4 regions of the Ectobacillus polymachus genome follow, and region 1 is predicted to be linked to each of the others. Evidence: riboswitches for the same ligand, from Rfam matches in the RefSeq annotation. Region 1 holds a riboswitch; each other region holds the start of a gene.
What was found. Region 1 has a riboswitch for thiamine pyrophosphate ahead of ACM5BR_RS14060 (ABC transporter ATP-binding protein). Riboswitches for the same ligand answer to the same signal wherever they lie in the genome.

Region 1 (5,273 bases):
AATAGAGCGAAGATCCCATATTTTCTGAAAAATAGAACTTGGCGATGGCAATATATACATGATATTAACCATTCTTGCTCCAATTTCCCAAACTACTAAAAATAGCGTCACAATTATGATAGAAGGCAAATAATAGTTTAACTTTTTCATTGTTTTACCTTCCCTTGCAACAGATCGAGTAATGCATCCTTCATTTGAACAATATCCATTCTGCTTAGATCATGTCTGCTTCGCTCTTTAGGTAAAGGTACGGTAAACTCCCGTATGGAGGAAATAGGCTTTTCCGTTACTGCAAATACACGTTGTGATAAAAACAAAGCTTCTTCTACATCGTGTGTAATGAATACAATCGTTTTGTTCCACTTTATCCATTGCTCGTATAGCCATTCTTGCATGCTTACTTTCGTAATCGCATCCAATGCGCTGAACGGCTCATCAAGCAGCAAAATGTCACTGCCTGTTAGAAATGTTCGCAGAAAGGATACACGTTGCCGCATACCTCCTGATAAATCCTTTGGATACTTCTGCTCGTATCCTTGTAAGCCAAACTTCTCTAAATATTCAAATGCTTTCACTTCTGCTTCCTTCTTTTTTATTCCTTGACACTCAATCGAGAGAGCGGCATTTTCTAAAATATTCCGCCATGGCAGCAATAAATCGGTCTGCGGCATATAACCAACGGTACGGCTTCCACGCTGTACCTTACTGTCTTGGATGATAATCTCTCCTTCAGTTGCCTCCTCTAGACCAGTTAATAACCGAAAAATAGTACTTTTTCCACATCCGCTTGGTCCAATAATGCTGATAAATTCACCTGCCTTTATATCCAAATCTACATGTTGCAGTATGTTCTGTTTTTCTCCCTCATACGCAAACGTTACATTATGAAATTGAATCATGCTCTTCAAATCCCTGCATCTCCTTGCGATATGCCATATCCCAACCAAATATTCAAAACGGCTATTCATAAAGTGAAACTTTCCAGAAGTAGGGATGATCAGCACTCCCTGAAATTTTACTTAAGCGCTTACCTATTTCCGCATAACCCCATATGTAAGAATACGGCTCTTATCGCATCCTGCTTTGCGAAATGAAAAAAACCGCTTTCTCAAATGGAAGCGGCTGCATAACAACAAATATCATTTGTCATTCTACGCCACTTCCCTTCGTTAGTATTACCTACATCAGGTTATAAGGGTTAAGGTCTTCGCCTCTCTCAGCTTCTTCGCACCCCTAGTGGATTCACAATATAAAAATTAAAAAGCCTATTTTCTAGATAGAAAAGTAGGCTTGTATAAGTCAGTCTGCTTTCCTACGCTAGAATTATCTAGATCAGGTAAAGGGTCAAGACTTACGGTCTCCTCTCAGCCGGTTACACCAGCTCCCCTAGCAATTTCATTAAATTGTGACCATATTGTAACACCATGTTGTCATTTCTGCAACTGCTTCACTATTTTTTGAAACATTATTTGAAAAACATTACACATATCGATGATAATCTTACAATTCACGATTAAACTATTTTATTGGTTAACAATTGTTAATTGTCAACCATGTTTTGTTACATTTTTTTGATATTTTTTTGTTTTTTATATAAACAATAACAGAAAAATAGTAAAAATAACAAAAACTATTATAATTACATTGAAAAATAATCCAATAAATATAATAATATATATGGATATATCTTTTTTATTAATTAAACTATGATATTTTCATATATAGTTTTTTAATTTGCTATTTTTCTAATAGGAGGAATAACTATGAAAGCTCGTACTTTTTTTGTTTCATCCGTTGCATTAGCTGCGTTACCTTTTGTTGCAGATTCCGTGCATGCTAGTGCAAATACTACAGGAACTGTGAATGCAACATATTTAAATGTACGAACCGGTCCTGGTACTTCTTATGACAGATTAGGGGCACTTCCAAACCAAACTAAGATTAGCATTATTGGGGAAAGCGGTAATTGGTACAAAATTTCATATAATAGTCGAGACGCATATGTTAGTAAAGATTTCGTAACCGTATCTTCTTCATCTTCTTCCAAGCAAAAAGTGACGGCTGATGCACTTCGTGTTCGCAGCGAGGCAAACACTAGCTCTTCTATTATAGGTATATTAAGTAGCGGGGAAGAGGTTACCGTAGAAGCAGAGAACAATGGTTGGTGTAAAATTACATACAACAATCAAACAGCTTATGTTAGCAAAGCTTATCTTACTCCATCTTCTAATTCTAATGGCTCTTCCTCTATTCAAGGAACTACTACCTACTATGTAAATGCAGATGCACTACGTTTTCGATCAGGTCCTGGATCGAACTATAGCATTATTAATGTTTTATCTAACGGGGAGAAAGTAGCAGTAACCGGACAGTCTGGAAATTGGTATAAAATTCAATACAATGGGTCTGAAGGATATGTTTCGAAAGATTATCTTTCTACATCAAAGCCTTCTTCATCCAATCCACCTAGCAATTCTCCTTCACAAAGCGCATCCATTTTTAAATGGCCAGCTTCTAGCGGTACCGTGACCAGTACATTTGGTCCTAGATGGGGAAGTTTTCACTACGGAGTTGATATTGCAGCACCTGGAAATGTTCAAATTCTTGCGGCTGCTTCTGGTAAAGTTTCTCGCTCTTACTATTCTTCTAGTTATGGAAATGTTGTATTTATTAAACATAATATTAATGGACAACAATATGAGACCGTATATGCTCACATGAAGAATCGTTACGTTAGTGAAGGAGATACTGTCAACCAAGGACAAGTTCTCGGATACATGGGAAGTACAGGCGAAGCTACTGGACAACATTTACACTTTGAGCTTCATAAAGGCGAATGGAATTATGCAAAATCTAATGCCCTTGATCCTCTCCAATATTTAAAAAAATAACGTCAGGTAATGTGGAGGAAGCTCGAATGAAAGATACACCTATATTTTTAGAATCGTTGTCATTAGTAGGACTGATTTGTTGTCTATTTATTTTTAATGCGAGTCTTGCTTTCTTAATTATTTTAGTTTTATTTGTGTTATGCGAAATTTTATTGGAATGGCTTCAAGTAAAACTTGCATCTTGGTTAGCCATTACATACAAGTTATCTTTTTTTATAGCAGTTAGCACCGTTGCTCTTATGGAAAATGGAATGCATTTGTCTTCCATGTTTGCAATCTTCTTTATTGCAGTACTTCTGATCATCCCGCATAATTCTACATTCTTGGCGACAAATAGGGAATATGAAAGTAAAAACTCATCCGTATACAGATGAGTTTTTACTTTACATGAAAATATGATAGATTAAAGGGCATTTCTTTGCTCAGGCGTACACCAATAGGTAAGGATTTCCTCAATTATACTTTTGCAATTATGGTAATAAAAAGTATTTAAAAAACCACCTTTCTCATCCATAACTTGTGAAAATACATATTCACGTAGAATTTCTTCTTTATATGAAACTCCTTTGCTTACATTCAGTACTTCTTGAAAATATTCAGTTTGTTTTCGAACATGAATCATTTGGAAAAATGGAATATAGGATAATAACATTCCTATAAATTCCTTATATTTATAATAAAAAGAATAATCAATATGAGTCATGATATCTTTCATGATTTCCATATAATCATCCATAATAAGTTGATAAGGCTCATAGAAAAATTCAGCTAACTGTGCAAGGATTGCATAATGACAATCTATAATCGTTTGGTTTTTTATGTATTTAATAAAATAATTCATGCATTTTTTATAGGTATCGACAAGATCCAATGTATATAAAGTAGCAATTTTAGAATTACAATACATCGCTAGCTCCATTACTATTTCTTCAAACTTGCTCTGTTCCATTTCTTTTGCTCTACGGCACACATATAGAAGCTTACATTCTATTATTTCCTTTTCTGATGCTAAGTAATCGTAGGAAGTTTTCCAACTCAAATCATATTTTATTTTTTCCCATATCAATTCATCTGATTTTTCTAATTGATGTGCTTTTTGCTTTACAATAATATAATTCCATGCAGCAGCCTTCGTAAAGTTATCCCAAGGATTCATGTCTAAAGAATTAAAGATAAATGAGATAATTTTTTGTTCCTTCAGTAGCTCATACGCTTTTCCATACCACCCTGTTTCCTGGCATAAACGAACAATTCGAAGTACGGTAGGCATTTCATCCTTATTGAATTTAGGTAAATGTATCATTTTTTTAAAAGCAAACTGTATAAAGGGAATAATTGTTTCTTTTTTATAAAATTCCTTTTCCTTCCAAGATAAAACTTGGCCATCCAATCTGCCCGTTTCAGTACGATTAGGAATAAGCAAATAAAGTAAATCTGAAAATGACGAAGGTGGTTCATAATTTTCTGTAACCAACAGCCAGTTAGGTTCATTTTCAACTATATTCATAGTGGCCCTCCTTAAATACTGCCCATATATTTCTTATACAATATGTATAAATTTATTAGTAACTGTATATTCCTATAATTTAATAATACAAGCATTACGCAGCCTTTTCTATAAATATTACTATATCACATAATATTTTTTTATTTTTTTCTATTTCAAATAGAAAAATAACTCATAGGATAGAGTATCCTATGAGTTATTTTCTTTCGTTAGCCTTGATGATGATCCTCCGAAATTTCACTTAGAGCAAATTGCGCTTGATCATCTGTAAATTGTTCTACAGCTAAATCGCCAAGGGAAACCATGCCGACTAGCTCATTATGTTCAACTACAGGCAGACGTCTAATTTGATAACGTGACATCAGTTCAGCTGCCTTCTCAACAGGGTCATCAGGAGATACACTAACAATATCTGTACTCATTACCGATGTAATGCTTTCAGATCCAGGATGCTTTTCAGCAATCCCTCGTAAGACAATATCACGATCAGTTACCAGTCCCATTAAACGATTATTATTGACAACTGGTATAATCCCTACATCCTCTTGCTTCATTTTAGTTGCTGCTTCAAATACATTATCTACAGGCGTGCAGTATGCGATATTTGTACTCATTACATCTTTGATGGTTGTCACAAAAACATCCCTCCTTGCATTTAGTAGTATATCCGGAAGAATGTATTTCATTTCATATTTTTGCTATCACAAAACAAAAATATTTTACATTTTGTATCATTTCAATTTTATATATACAAAAAAATCAGCGTAGAATTGTACGCTGATTTTCCAAGATGATTCGTACGGGAATTGAACCCGTGATACCGCTATTAAATAAGAGGTGTCTTAACCGTTAGACGAACGAGTCATGGCTCCGCA
Region 2 (5,273 bases), on a different contig from region 1:
AAATTTCGAGTGTTGTTCCATTCGCATCTCATATTGATCATATTGAGCATGACGTAGACGTGTTAATAACAGAACAAGGTGTTGCTGATCTCCGTGGATTAACTCCTAAACAACGTGCACACGTTATTATCGAAAACTGTGCACATCCAATGTACCGGTCGCAACTACTAGAATACTTCAATGAAGCAATGCTCCGTGGTGGTCATACACCACATGTGTTAGAAAAAGCATTTTCTTGGCATACAAATTTTGCAAAGAACGGCACTATGCTTGAAGAAAAAGAAAGTAAAGTTAAAGCGTAAAAAAATGAAATAGAGTTCTAAGAAGCTACACGCAATACAAGTGTAGCTTCTTTATCTATCACTCTTTCTCTTTAGAAAACAAGTTATTTCTATTAGAGGAAGGTGGATGGGAATCTGTAACGAATATTAATTAATAAATTTCCATTATATTACTATTACTACAAAGATAGGGTATAATCCTTTATTGATTGCAAAATTTCTTTATAGTTTTTAGTAATGGATAGATAAGTTATTTCATACTCAACCATACATTTATTTACAAAAATGTAGTTATCAAACTTGGAATATATTTGATAGAATAAAAGTTGAAATACAGAATATGGAGTAACGCATAAATACTTTGTGAAAGGAGAATTCTATTTGTTTATTAATAGGATGAATTCCGATAATAACGTAATTATTCAACAAAGTATTTTAGACATGCTGAGGGATGGAGTGTTCTGCCTTAATAATAAAGGGAATTTATCGTTTATGAATAGGGAGGCAGAACGTCTTCTGCAGGTCAAGAAGGAGGAGATAATAGGGAAAAATATTTTAAAGATAAATAAGGATGCAAAACGTATATTTTTAAAGTATAGAAATGCTTTTGTTCATCAAACGTATTTTGAGTTTGAAGAATATTATCCACCTCTACATTGTTGGTTTAAAATAAAAGCCTACGAAGTCCAAGACTACTACGTTATACAATTTCAAGACATCACAATGAACAAAAAGTTGATTCAAGAAACACTTTACTATCATAACTCGCTTTTTGATTATCATCCTGATATTGTTTTTTTAATGAGCTTAGAGGGAACGATACTCGCAGTAAATCAAAAGTTCGTTGAATTAACTGGATATTCATCTGATGAAATGATTATGAATTCCTTCTTTATGATTTGTCATGATGAGGAAGCCATTCAATCTGTGGAAAAGGCATCTTTAGGGGAAAGACTTAACGTAGAAGTTAGGATTCAGAACAAAGATAATAAAATGCTTGATGTGGATTTGTTACTAAATCCTGTTATTGCAAATCAAGAAATCATCGGTATTTATGGCATTGCAAAGGATATTTCGGAGGCGAAATTTTCGAAAACGGAAATTGCTCGGCTAAATGATTTAAACGAATTAATCCTAAACTCTGTGGCAGAAGGAATATATGGGATTGATTTGAAAGGAAATATAATATTCTGGAATCAATCAGCACAGCGAATGACGGGCTTCGTGAAGGAAGAATTTCGTACTTACTCTCTTCATTCTGGTATCAATCAAACGGGCTATCCGTTAGCAAGTTGCAATTACGAGATTCAGGTGGTAGAGGATACTTTTTGGAGAAAAGATGGTAGCACCTTTCCGGTAGAGTATACAGCTACTCCGATTTGTGAACAAGGAAAAATCGTTGGAACGGTCATTACATTTCGCGATGTAAGTGAACGAAAACGAACGGAAGATATGCTAAGGCAATCAGAGAAATTATCTGCTGTTGGGCAGCTCGCCGCAGGAATCGCTCATGAAATTCGTAATCCACTCACATCTTTAAAAGGATTTCTACAACTTATGAGAGTGAATAACAGTCATAAGGAAGTATACTATGAAATTATGGACTCTGAATTTAATCGTATTGAAACGATATTAAGCGAGCTACTAATGGTCGCAAAACCGCAAGCTTCTACCTTTACTGTATGTTCCATTAATCAAATTATTCATGAAGTGACGACTCTTTTAGAAGCGCAAGCGGTATTGAAAGGTGTTCAAATTGTAAGTGAAGCGGAAGAAACTATTTTTGTATACTGCAATAGCAGTCAACTAAAGCAGGTTTTTATTAATTTAATTAAAAATGCAATTGAAGCAATGGATAAAGGCGGAATAATCTCTACAAACGTAAAAAAACAACAAGAATACGCCACCATACGCATATGCGACCAAGGAAAAGGAATCCCGAAAGAAAAACTAGATCAATTAGGCCGCCCTTTTTATTCAACAAAGGAAAAAGGAACTGGGCTCGGTCTCATGGTTACATACCAAATTATTGAGAATCATCAAGGGAAGATTGAAGTGCAAAGTGAAAAGGATATAGGCACGTGCTTTACGATTTCCCTTCCAATTGGAAGGGAAATCATAAGTGATAAATAATGATTCTGTTTAGGGGAATTAGGCCAATTATAGCTTTATGAGGAGAAATGTTTTCTTTCTTCTTTAAAGTGATAAGTGGCTTTTTTGTTGACTTTTTACTAGCATATAAACTGTTCTAAAGTGGTAAAAGCCTATATATGAAATTTCATGAATTGGTTTTTTGGGTAACACCGTGTTACAATATGAATAATAGATGAATAGATACAGGGAGCCGTAACGGCTGAGAGGATGTGAAATCACATCGACCGTAGACCTGATCTGGGTAATGCCAGCGTAGGAAAGTGTATCAGAGAATCGTAGTAACATTCTATGAATCTGTAAAAATAGGCTTTCTGCATTGGCAGGAAAGCCTTTTCATCTTTTAGGAGGGTGTTTGTATGTCTAAACAAGTTACAATTTCATTTTCTGTCGTTCCACAGGCGAAAACAGGCAATTTGTATGCGCTTGTTGATAAAGCAATTGAAGTGGTAGAGAAGTCTGGGGTTCGATATGAAGTAGGGGCGATGGAAACAACGCTTGAAGGGGATCTTGATGAATTGCTGGAGATTATTAAGAACGCACAACAAGCTTGTATTGATGCTGGGGCAGTTGAGACAATTACATCTATAAAAATCCATTATCGTCCAAGTACGGGTGTAACAATTGATGAAAAAATTGCAAAGTATCGTGAAAACTATGAAGCGAAAGAAATCAAATAGTATTATTACGATACTTTGGCTTCTTTTCTTGCTCATCCTATGGGAGGCTATTGTATCAATTTTTCATATTGAAACGTGGATTCTGCCGAAGCCTTCGTCCATTGTCCAAGAGCTGGTCGGGATGAAAGAACTTCTTTTTGTGAATACGCTTGTAACGCTAGATGAGGTTTTAATAGGTCTTGTCATTGCTGTTTGTTTTGGTACGTTGCTTGCAGTTGTGATGGATATGGTACCGCTATTTCGCGTGCTTATAAACCCATTATTAGTTATTTCGCAAACGGTTCCGATTGTAGCGATTGCACCCTTGTTTATTATTTGGTTTGGGTATGGGATGCTGCCCAAGGTTCTTGTCGTTGTATTAATTTGCTTCTTTCCAATTACATTAAGCATACTTGAAGGATTTCAAACTGTTGATCAAGCTATGCTTAATTTGATGAAGACGATGCGAGCTTCGACATGGCAAATTTACGAAAAAATTAAGTTTCCAGCAGTGCTACCGTATTTTTTCTCTGGTTTAAAAATCGCCGTCACATATAGTGTGATGGGGGCTATTATTGGAGAATGGCTTGGTGCGAGTGAAGGCCTTGGTGTTATGCTTACCCGTGCAACGAAGTCATTCTTAACCTCACGTGTGTTTGGTATTGCAGCTGTTATTGTCGGCATTACATTATTACTTTATTTTGCCGTAGAATTACTCGCAAGGATTGCTGCACCTTGGATATATAGAAAGGAAGACAACAAGTGAAAAAAGGTATCTTATTAACGATTATTACTGTATTTTTATTGTCAATTGTTGGATGTCAATCTGCTCCAACGAAACAGACTGCAAAGGATTTGAAGAAGGTTACGGTTGTACTAGATTGGTTTCCTAATACAAATCATACTGGACTCTATGTAGCTAAAACAAAGGAATATTATAAAAATCAAGGGTTAGATGTAAATATTATTCAACCAGGAGATAACGTTACAGTTGAACAAATGATTGCTTCTGGTAAGGCTGACTTTGGTATTAGCTATCAAGAAAATGTTACTTCCGCACGTGCAGAAGATGTACCAGTGGTTTCGATTGCAACGATTATGCAGCATAACACTTCTGCCTTTGCATCCTTAAAGAAAGATAATATTACATCTCCGAAGGACTTTGAAGGAAAACGCTATGGCGGTTGGGGCTCTCCTGCTGAAGAAGCAGCGATTGCAAGTATTATGAAGCAAGATAACGCTGATTTTAATAAAGTTAATAAAATTGTATTGGGTCAAACGGATTTTCTAAAGTCAATTGGACATGATGCAGATTTCGAATGGATTTATTACGGCTGGGATGGCATTGAAGCAAAACGTACAGGTGTTGATTTGAACACCATTATGGTAAAGGATTTGAACCCAGCATTGGATTACTATAGTCCTGTTATTATAACGAGTGAAAAGAATACGAAGGAAAATAAAGATCTTGTTACGAAATTTATGGCCGCAACTGCCCAAGGTTATGATTTCGCAATTAAAAATCCTTCAGAAGCCGCTGATATTTTAATTCAAAATGTGCCGGATATTAACAAGGACCTTGTTAAAGAAAGTCAAAAATGGGTTAGTACGAAATATCAAGATGATAGTGCACAGTGGGGGGTACAGAAGGAAAGCGTTTGGACGAATTATATGAATTTTCTATATGACAATAAGGTCATTAACAAGAAAATTGATGTAAATGCTGCATTTACAAACGAATTTCTTCCGAAAGCAAAATGAGTGGATTACAACTAACAGGCATAACGAAATCGTTTCAAGGAATGCCAGTCTTACAAGACATTCAGGCCCAGGTTAATGAAGGAGAGTTTGTCTCCTTTGTGGGTCCGAGCGGCTGTGGAAAAAGCACCTTGCTGAATATTATTGCCGGACTTGAAGGTAGCGATGGGGACGTATTGTTTGGCGATCAGTCCATTGAAAGTCAAGATCTGATCAGCTATATGCCGCAGCAAGATTTGCTGCTTCCATGGCGAACGATATTGCAAAATATTGTACTTCCTTTAGAAATTAACAAAGTAGAAAAAAAGAGACGAATGGTTGAAGGAATGAAGGTCCTTGAGCAGTTTGGACTTGCTGAATACGCCAATCATTATCCAGAGGCTTTGTCAGGCGGAATGCGGCAGCGCATTAGTTTTTTAAGGAC
Region 3 (5,273 bases), on a different contig from region 1:
ATGCCTTATCAATAAATTCCTTAAATTTATGCATATCAAATGTACTGCAGTTTGTAGAGGCTACGATAATTCCATTCTTTTCTGTAATTGCTATCGTTTCTTTCAATAAGTTCGTATAATCCTTGGCTGCACTAAATTTGAATTTCTTCGATTTAGCAAAGCTAGGCGGATCAAGAATGACCATATCGAATGTAAGCTTCTTGCGCGCTGCATATTTAAAATAATGAAATACATCTTCTACAATAATATCCTGTGCCTCATAATCAATATCATTTATGCTAAATTGTTCAATCGTCTTTGCTAAACTTCGATTTGCTAAGTCCACACTGGTTGTTTTTATAGCTCCCCCTAAAGCTGCGGCTACAGAAAACGCTCCCGTATACGAAAACATATTTAAAACCGTTTTTCCTTTTGCATACGTATCTCGAATTGTCCGTCTCACATCTCGTTGATCAAGGAATACACCAACCATCGCACCATCGTTTAAATATACAGCAAAGCATATTCCATTTTCTTTGACGATAATGGGAAACTGTCCTCTCTCACCCGTCACAAAATCATCTTCATCCATATACTGTCCCTTTGTATCAAAACGCTTTTTCTGATAGATTCCCTTATATTCCACGATGTTTTGCAGGGACTGAATCACATAGTCTTTAAACGCATAGATTCCTTTGCTATACCAATTTATTACGTAATAGCCATCATAGTAATCAATAATTAAGCCGCCGATTCCATCACCTTCACCATTAAATACACGAAATGCTGTCGTTTGTTCATCCTTATAATAAGGTAATCGGTGATGGATTGCTTGTCGTATTTTTTCTTCAACAAACGTTTGATTAATGACTTCTGCTTCATTTCGACTCAATACCCATCCGTATCCTTTATTTTGCTTACCATAATAGCCTGTTGCTAGAAATTGATTTCTCTCATCCACCAATCGAATGATTTCTCCTTCATCATGAAGGTTCTTGTCATTTGCAATCGCATCCTTGGTAAGCAATGGATACCCTCGTTTTATTTTATTACTATATTTTGATGTAACTGTTACACTCGTTTCAGTCTTCATTTCGTTCATCCAATCTATTATTTATGTGTTTATTTTAACAAGAATAGGCTGATTTCATTTTAGTATCTCAATCATATTACTTTGGCGGTACAGATAAGTCAAACGACCTTATTGAAAGTATTAATAATTAAAAAAACCATCTTTTTTAGGAATCGTTCCTAGAAAAGACGGCTCATGAAGTTCTGTACTAGTAATACGTGCTCTCAGAATACCCACACTTCTGACACACCCTCATTACTGTAGTTTCCTGAAATATATGGTTACAGCTACAATAAATCGATTGAATTTTATCTTCCATTTCGCGAATTTCATTCTCTAAGCTTTCTATTTCACGCTTTAGCTTTTGTATTTCCTTAAGGTTATGATTATCGATAAATTTCGGATCCATTATCAACAAATTCCTTAGCTTTTTGTTTCATTCCTTCTACAGCTTCTTCTTTCGAAAGTTTTTCCTTTTCCATTCCTCGAATATCGTGAGAAATTCTCATCGAACAAAACTTTGGTCCGCACATGGAACAAAAATGAGCTGTTTTTGCCCCTTCAGCTGGAAGTGTTTCATCATGGTATTCTCTTGCACGTTCTGGATCAAGTGATAAGTTAAATTGATCGTTCCAACGGAATTCAAAACGCGCTTTCGATAAAGCATTATCTCTAACCTCTGCACCAGGGTGTCCTTTCGCTAAATCAGCAGCATGTGCAGCAATTTTATAAGTAATAACCCCTTCACGAACATCATCTTTATTTGGTAATCCAAGATGCTCTTTTGGCGTTACATAACAAAGCATAGCTGTGCCAAACCAACCAATCATCGCAGCTCCAATAGCGGATGTAATATGGTCATATCCTGGAGCGATATCTGTTGTTAATGGGCCTAATGTATAGAATGGTGCTTCATGACAAATTTCAAGCTGCTTATCCATATTTTCTTTAATCTTATGCATTGGTACATGACCTGGGCCTTCAATCATTACCTGCACATCATGCTTCCATGCGATTTTCGTTAATTCTCCTAATGTTTCAAGTTCAGCAAATTGAGCTTCATCATTTGCATCTGCAATAGAACCAGGTCGTAATCCATCGCCAAGCGAAACAGAAATATCGTATTGTTTTAAGATTTCACATATTTCTTCAAAGTGTGTGTATAAGAAGCTTTCTTGATGGTGTGCTAAACACCACTGTGCCATAATCGAACCACCGCGGGATACAATTCCCGTTGTACGTTTTGCTGTTAATGGAACATAGCGTAATAAAACCCCAGCATGAATCGTAAAGTAATCGACGCCTTGTTCAGCTTGTTCAATTAACGTGTCGCGGTACACTTCCCATGTTAAGTCCTCTGCGATTCCGTTCACTTTTTCAAGCGCTTGATAAATAGGTACTGTGCCGACTGGAACCGGAGCATTACGAATAATCCATTCTCTCGTTGTATGAATATTTTTACCTGTTGATAAATCCATGATTGTATCTGCGCCCCAACGAGTCGCCCACGTCATTTTTTCAACTTCTTCCTCGATAGAAGAACCGACTGCAGAGTTCCCAATGTTTGCATTTATTTTTACATAAAAATTACGGCCAATAATCATTGGTTCACTTTCCGGATGGTTAATATTTGCTGGTATGATCGCTCTTCCCTTTGCTACTTCATCGCGAACAAACTCCGGATCCATATTTTCACGAATCGCTATATACTCCATTTCCGGAGTAATGATTCCTTTTTTAGCGTAATGCATTTGCGTCACATTCTGTCCTGCTTTTGCACATAACGGTGTTGTATTTCGATTCGGGAACCATTCAAGGTTTGCACGAATATCGCCTTCTGTGAATCCATTATCTACAGGTTTGATATCTCTTCCTGGATATGTCTCAACATCATTACGTTCTAAAATCCATTCTTTACGTAATTTCGGCAGCCCGTTTCTAATGTCAATCACACATGCTGTATCTGTATAAGGACCACTCGTGTCATATACTTGAACAGGAGCATTTTCTTCTTCACTAAAAGAAGTAACGGTCCGACTTAATTCGATTTCTCTCATGGGAACCTTTATATCTGGTCTTGACCCCTCAACATACACCTTTTTACTCCCCATAAATTGGGATTTCAACTCGATATTGACCTCTGTTTTCTTTTGCAATGTAACTTCCCCCTTAAAAATAGATATTGAAACCTAGGAGTTACAGCATAGGTCCATCCCTATATAAATGAGAAGGAAAGACAATAAAAAAAGTTCTGTTTACACAGAACCTGGTTTATCGTCAAAAAGTAGTAGCGTACTAAAAAACAAATAACAGACGCCTTCGTACTACTTCCCTACGCTGGTATGATCCAGATCAGGTTCAAAGGGTCAAAGAATTATGTGCATTCTTTTCTCAGTCCAAGCATATGGACACCCCTAGTAGAGCTTACGTTTTTACATATTTTGTTTTCGTGTTAAATATATCATAAAGTTTAGAAAAAATAAAATGAATTGATTTTTTTTGCATATGTACCGTTTTCATCACAAATACTATAAAGGATTTTTTTATAAGGAGGAGATGAAGTATGAACCAACAACGTGCAAAAGATATCGCTGCTTCACCTATTATGGCAAATGTTACGTACAATGGCGTTCCTATTTATATCCAAGAAGTGAATGATAATTCCATGGCTAGAATTTATCCCCTGCATCAACCAGAACAGGAACAAAGTGTACCTATAAGCAGCTTAATAGAACATTAAAAACAAGTAGGAGGTTAATCCTCCTACTTGTTTGTTTATTTACCAATGAATTCTTGTGACCAATAATCCTTCGTTGTTGTATGGCCTACACCAATTTTCGTGTAGTTTGCATTTAAAATGTTAGCACGGTGACCCGCACTGTTCATCCAAGCTTGTACAACTTCCTCTGGGGAAGTTTGTCCTTGGGCAATATTTTCACCAGCATAAGAATAAGTAATACCAAATATTCTCATCATATCAAATGGTGATCCATACGTAGGGCTTGTGTGAGAAAAGTAATTTTTGTTAAGCATGTCATTTGATTTCTCTTGAGCCATACTTGCTAATGTATTATCAATTTGAAGATCAGGAAGACCATTTTTACGTCGCTGATCATTTGTTAATTGAACAACCTTGGCTTCCGCGCTATCAACAGCCGCATTAGCAGGTGCCGGTGGCGCCGCTGGTTTTGGTGCAGTAGTTCCTTGGTATTGGCATGGACATAAACCAGTATTCGTCGTATATTGCGGAGAATATGCAACGGGAGTTGGTGTTATATTTCCTTTACCTGTGTTAGAGCGCATGTACTCATTTTTTGGTACATTATCTGTCGGAGTACCTGTAGTTCCTGGTGTTCCTGTAGTTCCTGGTGTTCCTATAGTTCCTGGTGTTCCTGGACGTGCTGACTGATTGGTAGTAACCGGATTTTGTCGATTGTCACTTGCAGTGTTCATTCTGTTTGTGTTATATCCACAACCACTTATCCCAAGTACAAGAACGGAAAGAACAGCAATTTTTGAAACATAATAAAAAATTCTCACCTAAATCCTCCTTCATTATGAACTCTTTTCGCTTTTTATTATTAGCTATCGTGAGGAAGAGATTCTAGGTAAGTAACTCCTATACTGGAAATGATGTTCACCTGCAAATGGGGAGATTATGAAAAGGAGGGATGAACAAAAATCTACCACTAAACGTATACCCTCCAGCCGTTAACAGAAAATAAATTCGTACTTCGTTCCTTAAGCATGTATTTCAAAAAAATCATGCAATTTCTTCATTGAAGTAAGATTGTTATTACACTTCTGACTATCTACGCATATATAATTTCCTTTTGTTGTAAATGTACCAATGCTTGAACCTTTTACCTTAGATACAAACATACCTAGTTCTTCATGATGATTACATATAGCACAGATTCCTTTCTTATTTATACTTGTAAAAGAACCATGTAATCCCAGCAACTTATTCTCGTATTTCGTTATCATATATCTCTTATTCGATCCTTTATCATTCCAGCTGACATATGAAATTTCTTTCAAATCAGCATTTTCAAAATCAGGTCTTTTTAACTTCTTTACTTTTGGAAATACTTTCTTTATCATTTGTGCTGTTATATTCGGGAACGGAATTACATATTGCTGTACTTGTAATAAATACTCATCAGCAGCTGCTCTATCTGTAACAATGGCAATTTTATCAATAACCTGTCTTTGCTCTTCG
Region 4 (5,273 bases), on a different contig from region 1:
TGAGGAGGGATATAAATTGAAAAGGTTAGTAGTACGTTTAGCTGTTTATGTATTGATTTTCGCCGTATTTGTGGGAGGGATCGGGTTGTATGGCTTTAAACGGCATCAAAAAGATTTCTACTTAAACGTCCGCCATGAGCCAGTTCCTTCACTACAAGGAGTGAAAGTCCCTCAGTATGACCCCAATAAACCAACTGTGGCAGTTGTGATGGCAGATTCAACAATACCAACTGAAGATTTCGATTTTCTCATTCCATACACACTGTTTTCTATGACGGATGCCTACAATGTATATGCTGTTGCACCGGACAATAACATCAAGTCGTTATCAGGAGGTTTGGATGTGGTTCCACATTACTCTTATAAAGAATTAGATGAATTATTAGGTAAAAGTCCTGAAATTGTCGTGGTCCCTCTCATGCCAGGCGTTGATGAAAAAAAATATCAACCAACTCGTAAATGGATTCAGAAGCACTCTAATGATAAAACCACTTTTTTAAGTATTTGTGGCGGTTCAGAGAATCTTGCTGATGCAGGCTTATTAGAAGGAAAATCAGCCGCCTCACACTGGCAAGCGATTCCAGTATTGAAAAAACAGTATCCTGACACACATTGGGTAGAAGACGTGAGGTATGTTCAAGAGGGTAATACGATAAGCACTGCTGGTCAAAGCGCAGGTATCGATGGTGTGCTGTATTTGATAGCACAACAGTTAGGAGAACCTATGGCAGTAAAAATTGCGAATGAAATCAATTATCCTTCTTATCACTTCGTTCAAAATCCAAGGGTGGACCACCCTTTTAACGTGGATTTAAAATTTGCAACATATTGGCTAAATCTTGGATTCCATTGGAATAAGAAACAGATGGGCGTCCTTCTATATAATGATATGGACGAATTATCCTTATCTTCTATTTTTGATTCTTATGGAGACACCGGAACGACACAGGTATTAACCATTTCAAATTCAGATGCTCCTATTGCAACTAAACATCATCTTAATATCGTGGCCCGACATCAAATATCGAATGCACCAAAATTAGATAAAATGATCATCCCCGGCGGCAATGCTAAATCAATCGCTAATGCAGATATAAAACTTTGGAGTGAAAAAGGTAATGCTAAAGAAACGCTTTTGATTCATAGTAATTCACCAAACAGATTTGTATTTGAAGCACCATTGGAAGACTTAGCTAAACAAGAAGACCTTTTGACTGCCAAACATGCGGTGAAAAGATTCGAATATCGTGCGAATGGTATCCATCTCGAGGGCAAACCATATCCTCTTGAAACTTACGGCAATGTACTTCTAACCGGTTTACTAGCTTTGTTGGTAGCTTTCTGTATTGACAGACGATTCATTATGAAGAAAACAATTTTCAAATCGTATAAATAAGTCAGTAATCACTACCGCCTTCGGGCGTTTTTTTATTCTCACCATTTCGATAACTATCATTATATTAAATTAACGAACCATGGAGACCCGACATTCCACCAACTCCGCTATCCTGCCCGTTTGAGGCGCTTACCTGGGAAGTTGTGAAAGTAAGCTGAACAGTCGAAGTCAGCAGAGGTCATAGTACCAATCTTAAAGCGAAAGATTGGGAAGGACTGAATCATGGAAGAGTGTGGAATAAAATCAGCGTTCATGACATTCGTTGAAGCAGACAATCCTATAAGAGGACGTACTCTAAGAAACACGTGGTGAATTCTACGAAAAGCTTGGAGAGGGCTGAGAATAGTTATGGCACAATGAATAGAAAAGCATAACGGACCACGAGATACAAAATCGTGGTCCGTTTGATTCCATGAAACCGCCGTATACGGATATTTAAAAAAGTTGAAAAATCATATTCTGGCAGCCAATGCCTTTTCTCCTGCTATAAAATACGTGTTTATAAGATATTTTTAATCAAACTTTATTTTAAACCTACAATTCTTGATGATTAAGAAAAAACAGTTTCAAAGACCCTTATAAAAATATTTCAAGGTTTTTTAAAATTTTGTGTTGCATCTTACTTTTTCTGTTATATAATAGAATTAACACAAACAGAACTGTATTAATACAATAAAGGGAGGAATTAAAAATGGCTAGAAAAGAACGTAAAAACATGATCGAGTTTATTGCAATGAATAAAGGTTTACACAAAGATACGTTAATATTCATGACAGATGCTGAGATTGAACATATTTATAATGTAACTTATTTTCATCTTCAAGAAATTGCAGAATAATTAAATACGAATACTAAGTAAAAAAGTTGCACCGTTTTACCCCTTGAACTGCTCCCTGTCAAGTAGACGGTGGAAATAATAAAAATACGTTAAGCGGCTTGAGTTCTGAATTCTAAAGGGCTCAGGCCGTTTAATCGTTTCTGGTAGCATAACCAAAATGATCTTTACAACCAATTTAAAAGTTGCGGTATTCTTTAGTAAGGTATAAGATTAAAGAACTAAAGTGAATAGACTACTAGGGGTGCCATTTATTTGGCTGAGAGAAAAACTCATTGTTTTTTAACCCTTTGAACCTGATCTGGAAATACCAGCGTAGGAAAGTAGTGGAAAAATTAAATTTTTCTCTACCTTTAAAGCCAGGTCCAATAGTGGATGTGGCTTTTTATTTTGGGGAAAAACGGAAGGGCTGGTTTATAGGATACGAAAAGAACAAAATCCGAGTTTGTGAAACTTAGGACAGCTGAAATGGTGACAACATCTGATACAACAAAAGGGGAAAAAAGAATGGAAACAGAAAGAATAAATAATTCATTAGAAGAGGGAATTGATACAAAATTACCGCCAGTTAAAGGGATTTTGTACGGCTTACAGCATGTGTTTGTTTCAAATGTGTGGCTCGACCCTATTTTTGTTGCAGCAATGATTGGGCTCCCTTTATCGTTATCTGCAAATATTGTGAATGCAATCTTTATCTCTGCAGGGCTGGTAACTCTTGTCCAGGCAACAAAGCTTGTTCGTTTACCGATTGTTCAAGGACCTTCTGCAGCATTCGACTCCATTATGATTTCTGCGGGGAAGGCGAACGGTCTTGCTGCAGCGAGTGGAGGTATTTTTCTTAGTGCTATTATCTTTTTTATCTTGTCTATTACTGGAGTAATTGGAAAATTAAAAGCCTTGTTTACACCGGTCATTTCGGGAACGGTTATTTTTATTGTAGGTATTTCCTTATCAAGCTTTACCTTGTTTGAATTTTTAGGCGGAACACCTGGTATGGCTACTTTTGCACAACCAACTACGTTACTTATGTCGATTCCAACCGCAGCGATTGTTGTCCTTTTATCCCTTTTTGGCAAAGGAACATTAAAATCATTCTCATTTCTGATTGCCTTAGTGGTCGGGGATATCATTGCCTTTTGTCTGGGAAAAACAAACTTTTCAGCTATCGCTGATAAAGCTTGGTTTGGGCTGCCACAGTTTCTTCCATATGGGCATTTAGCCTTTCATTGGAGTACCTTTATTACATTTTTCGTCGCCTATCTGGTTGCGGTTATTGAAGCGATGGGCGTTTATCAGGCTGCAGCCGAAATGCTGAAGATTGATCTTGATTCGAAAAGGATTAGGAATGGATTTGCCGGGGAGGCAGGCGGCTCGTTGCTATCCTCGCTGATTGGGGGATTTCCAACGACTGCCTTTGCCCAGAATGTTGGTCTTTTACGATTAACCGGTGTAGGCTCAAGACAGCCTGTCATGATTGCTGGTATCATCTTTTTGATTTTAGGTTTTGTGCCAAAGGCAGGGGCATTACTTGCTTTAACTCCTGACGCAGTGGTTGGGGGCATCTTTTTACCGGCTGCAGCCAGCTTGATCTTTACCGGTGTCTCTTTAATTGGAAAAATGGAAAAAACAGATACGAATTATATGATCACTGGTCTTTCTATTTTGCTGGCGGTTAGTCTACCAACCTATTTCAAGGATGTTACAGGAACAGTAGGAACATTTCTTTCCAATAGTATTTTAATTGCTGCGTTCTCATCAATTATCCTTCACGTCATGCTTATTAATATACCTCGTTTATTCAAAAAGGAGACAAGCAAATGAGAGAGGATTCGGTAAAAATTACGACTGAGATCATTGCGTTTATTGAACGATACAAAGAAGAAGATTCTTCTGATAAAGATTACAACGACATCGCTTTAAAGCTTTTTAAATTTCAATTTCAATATAATCAACCATATAAAAAATTTTGCCAGGCAAAACGAAAAACACCGTTAACGGTGAAACACTGGAGTCAAATTCCTCCGATCCCTATTCAAGGATTCAAGGAATTAACGTTATCGTGTGAGCCGGCAGATGAGGTCAAGGCTGTTTTTATGACAAGCGGGACAACCAATCCAAATTCTAAGGGGAAAAATTATCACCCGACATTTGAAGTCTGGGATCGGTCAATGAAATACCCTTTTAAGAAATTTGTGCTGCCGGATTGTGAAAAAATAACCACCTTTGTCTTGTCACCTGCAGAGGACCTGAACAAAAACTCATCCCTGTCACGCTATTTATCCAATGCTGTTACCTTCTTTGGTACAGAAAACAGCCGGTTTTTTTTCCATGAAAATGGCTTAGATATGAAAGGATTAACGGAAGCATTACGGGAATGTGAGGAGCGGAAGGAACCTGTTATGTTACTGGGGGCTACCTTTGCTTATGTTCATTTACTCGATTATTTAAAAGAAGCGAATCTTCAGTTTAAGCTGGGAAGCGGCAGCCTTATTTTTGATACCGGCGGCTTTAAAGGTCAATCGCGTGAAGTGGAAATGGAAAAATTATATGAAGATTTTGCGGAATTTTTTCAGGTTGGAAGAACCAAGTGCATCAATATGTACGGGATGACGGAGTTATGCTCGCAAATGTATGATCAAACCATTCTTTCATCCTATTTGGACGGAGAGGTTATTTTTGATAAAGCTGGCCCTGCCTGGGTTAAAACGCTTGTACTTGATACGAATACACTAGAACCGGTCAAAGATGGAGATGTTGGGGTCATTGCTCACTATGATCTGGCGAACTGGAATTCATCTCTAGCTATTTTAACAGAAGATATTGGATACAAAACAAAAAACGGGTTTGTTTTACTAGGAAGAGTAAAAGGATCGGAAGCAAGAGGATGCTCGATTGCAGTCGACCAGTTAATCCAAGCGAACAAATGAGGGGGAACGGCATCTTGGACATAGAAGAGATTCCTGCTTATTGGCTGCCAAAAGAGGTACAATTAACCTCTTTTCGCGAAGAAACCATTGCGACAGCAGACAGATCATTTCTATT

Region 2: another riboswitch for thiamine pyrophosphate. It lies ahead of ACM5BR_RS16025 (MTH1187 family thiamine-binding protein); the one in region 1 lies ahead of ACM5BR_RS14060 (ABC transporter ATP-binding protein).
Region 3: another riboswitch for thiamine pyrophosphate. It lies ahead of thiC (phosphomethylpyrimidine synthase ThiC); the one in region 1 lies ahead of ACM5BR_RS14060 (ABC transporter ATP-binding protein).
Region 4: another riboswitch for thiamine pyrophosphate. It lies ahead of ACM5BR_RS04485 (solute carrier family 23 protein); the one in region 1 lies ahead of ACM5BR_RS14060 (ABC transporter ATP-binding protein).

What each region holds. Positions count from the first base shown of each region.
Region 1 covers NZ_JBLREB010000003.1:888-6,160, reverse strand. The annotation lists gene ACM5BR_RS14065 (ABC transporter permease) at 1-150, opposite strand, end outside; gene ACM5BR_RS14060 (ABC transporter ATP-binding protein) at 147-899, opposite strand; TPP riboswitch at 1,145-1,245, opposite strand; TPP riboswitch at 1,293-1,398, opposite strand; gene ACM5BR_RS14055 (SH3 domain-containing protein) at 1,764-2,891, shown strand; gene ACM5BR_RS14050 (hypothetical protein) at 2,918-3,265, shown strand; gene ACM5BR_RS14045 (DUF3965 domain-containing protein) at 3,295-4,398, opposite strand; gene ACM5BR_RS14040 (CBS domain-containing protein) at 4,608-5,012, opposite strand; tRNA gene ACM5BR_RS14035 (tRNA-Asn) at 5,264-5,273, opposite strand, start outside.
Region 2 covers NZ_JBLREB010000004.1:190,630-195,902, forward strand. The annotation lists gene ACM5BR_RS16015 (succinate CoA transferase) at 1-302, shown strand, start outside; gene ACM5BR_RS16020 (PAS domain S-box protein) at 663-2,414, shown strand; TPP riboswitch at 2,611-2,711, shown strand; gene ACM5BR_RS16025 (MTH1187 family thiamine-binding protein) at 2,792-3,112, shown strand; gene ACM5BR_RS16030 (ABC transporter permease) at 3,060-3,857, shown strand; gene ACM5BR_RS16035 (ABC transporter substrate-binding protein) at 3,896-4,852, shown strand; gene ACM5BR_RS16040 (ABC transporter ATP-binding protein) at 4,849-5,273, shown strand, end outside.
Region 3 covers NZ_JBLREB010000002.1:84,836-90,108, reverse strand. The annotation lists gene ACM5BR_RS11060 (class I SAM-dependent rRNA methyltransferase) at 1-1,072, opposite strand, end outside; gene thiC (phosphomethylpyrimidine synthase ThiC) at 1,438-3,162, opposite strand; TPP riboswitch at 3,364-3,477, opposite strand; gene ACM5BR_RS11050 (H-type small acid-soluble spore protein) at 3,615-3,791, shown strand; gene ACM5BR_RS11045 (CAP domain-containing protein) at 3,827-4,591, opposite strand; gene ACM5BR_RS11040 (FusB/FusC family EF-G-binding protein) at 4,793-5,273, opposite strand, start outside.
Region 4 covers NZ_JBLREB010000001.1:869,015-874,287, forward strand. The annotation lists gene ACM5BR_RS04475 (DJ-1/PfpI family protein) at 17-1,396, shown strand; gene ACM5BR_RS04480 (BH0509 family protein) at 2,088-2,234, shown strand; TPP riboswitch at 2,462-2,570, shown strand; gene ACM5BR_RS04485 (solute carrier family 23 protein) at 2,739-4,052, shown strand; gene ACM5BR_RS04490 (LuxE/PaaK family acyltransferase) at 4,049-5,158, shown strand; gene ACM5BR_RS04495 (acyl-CoA reductase) at 5,173-5,273, shown strand, end outside.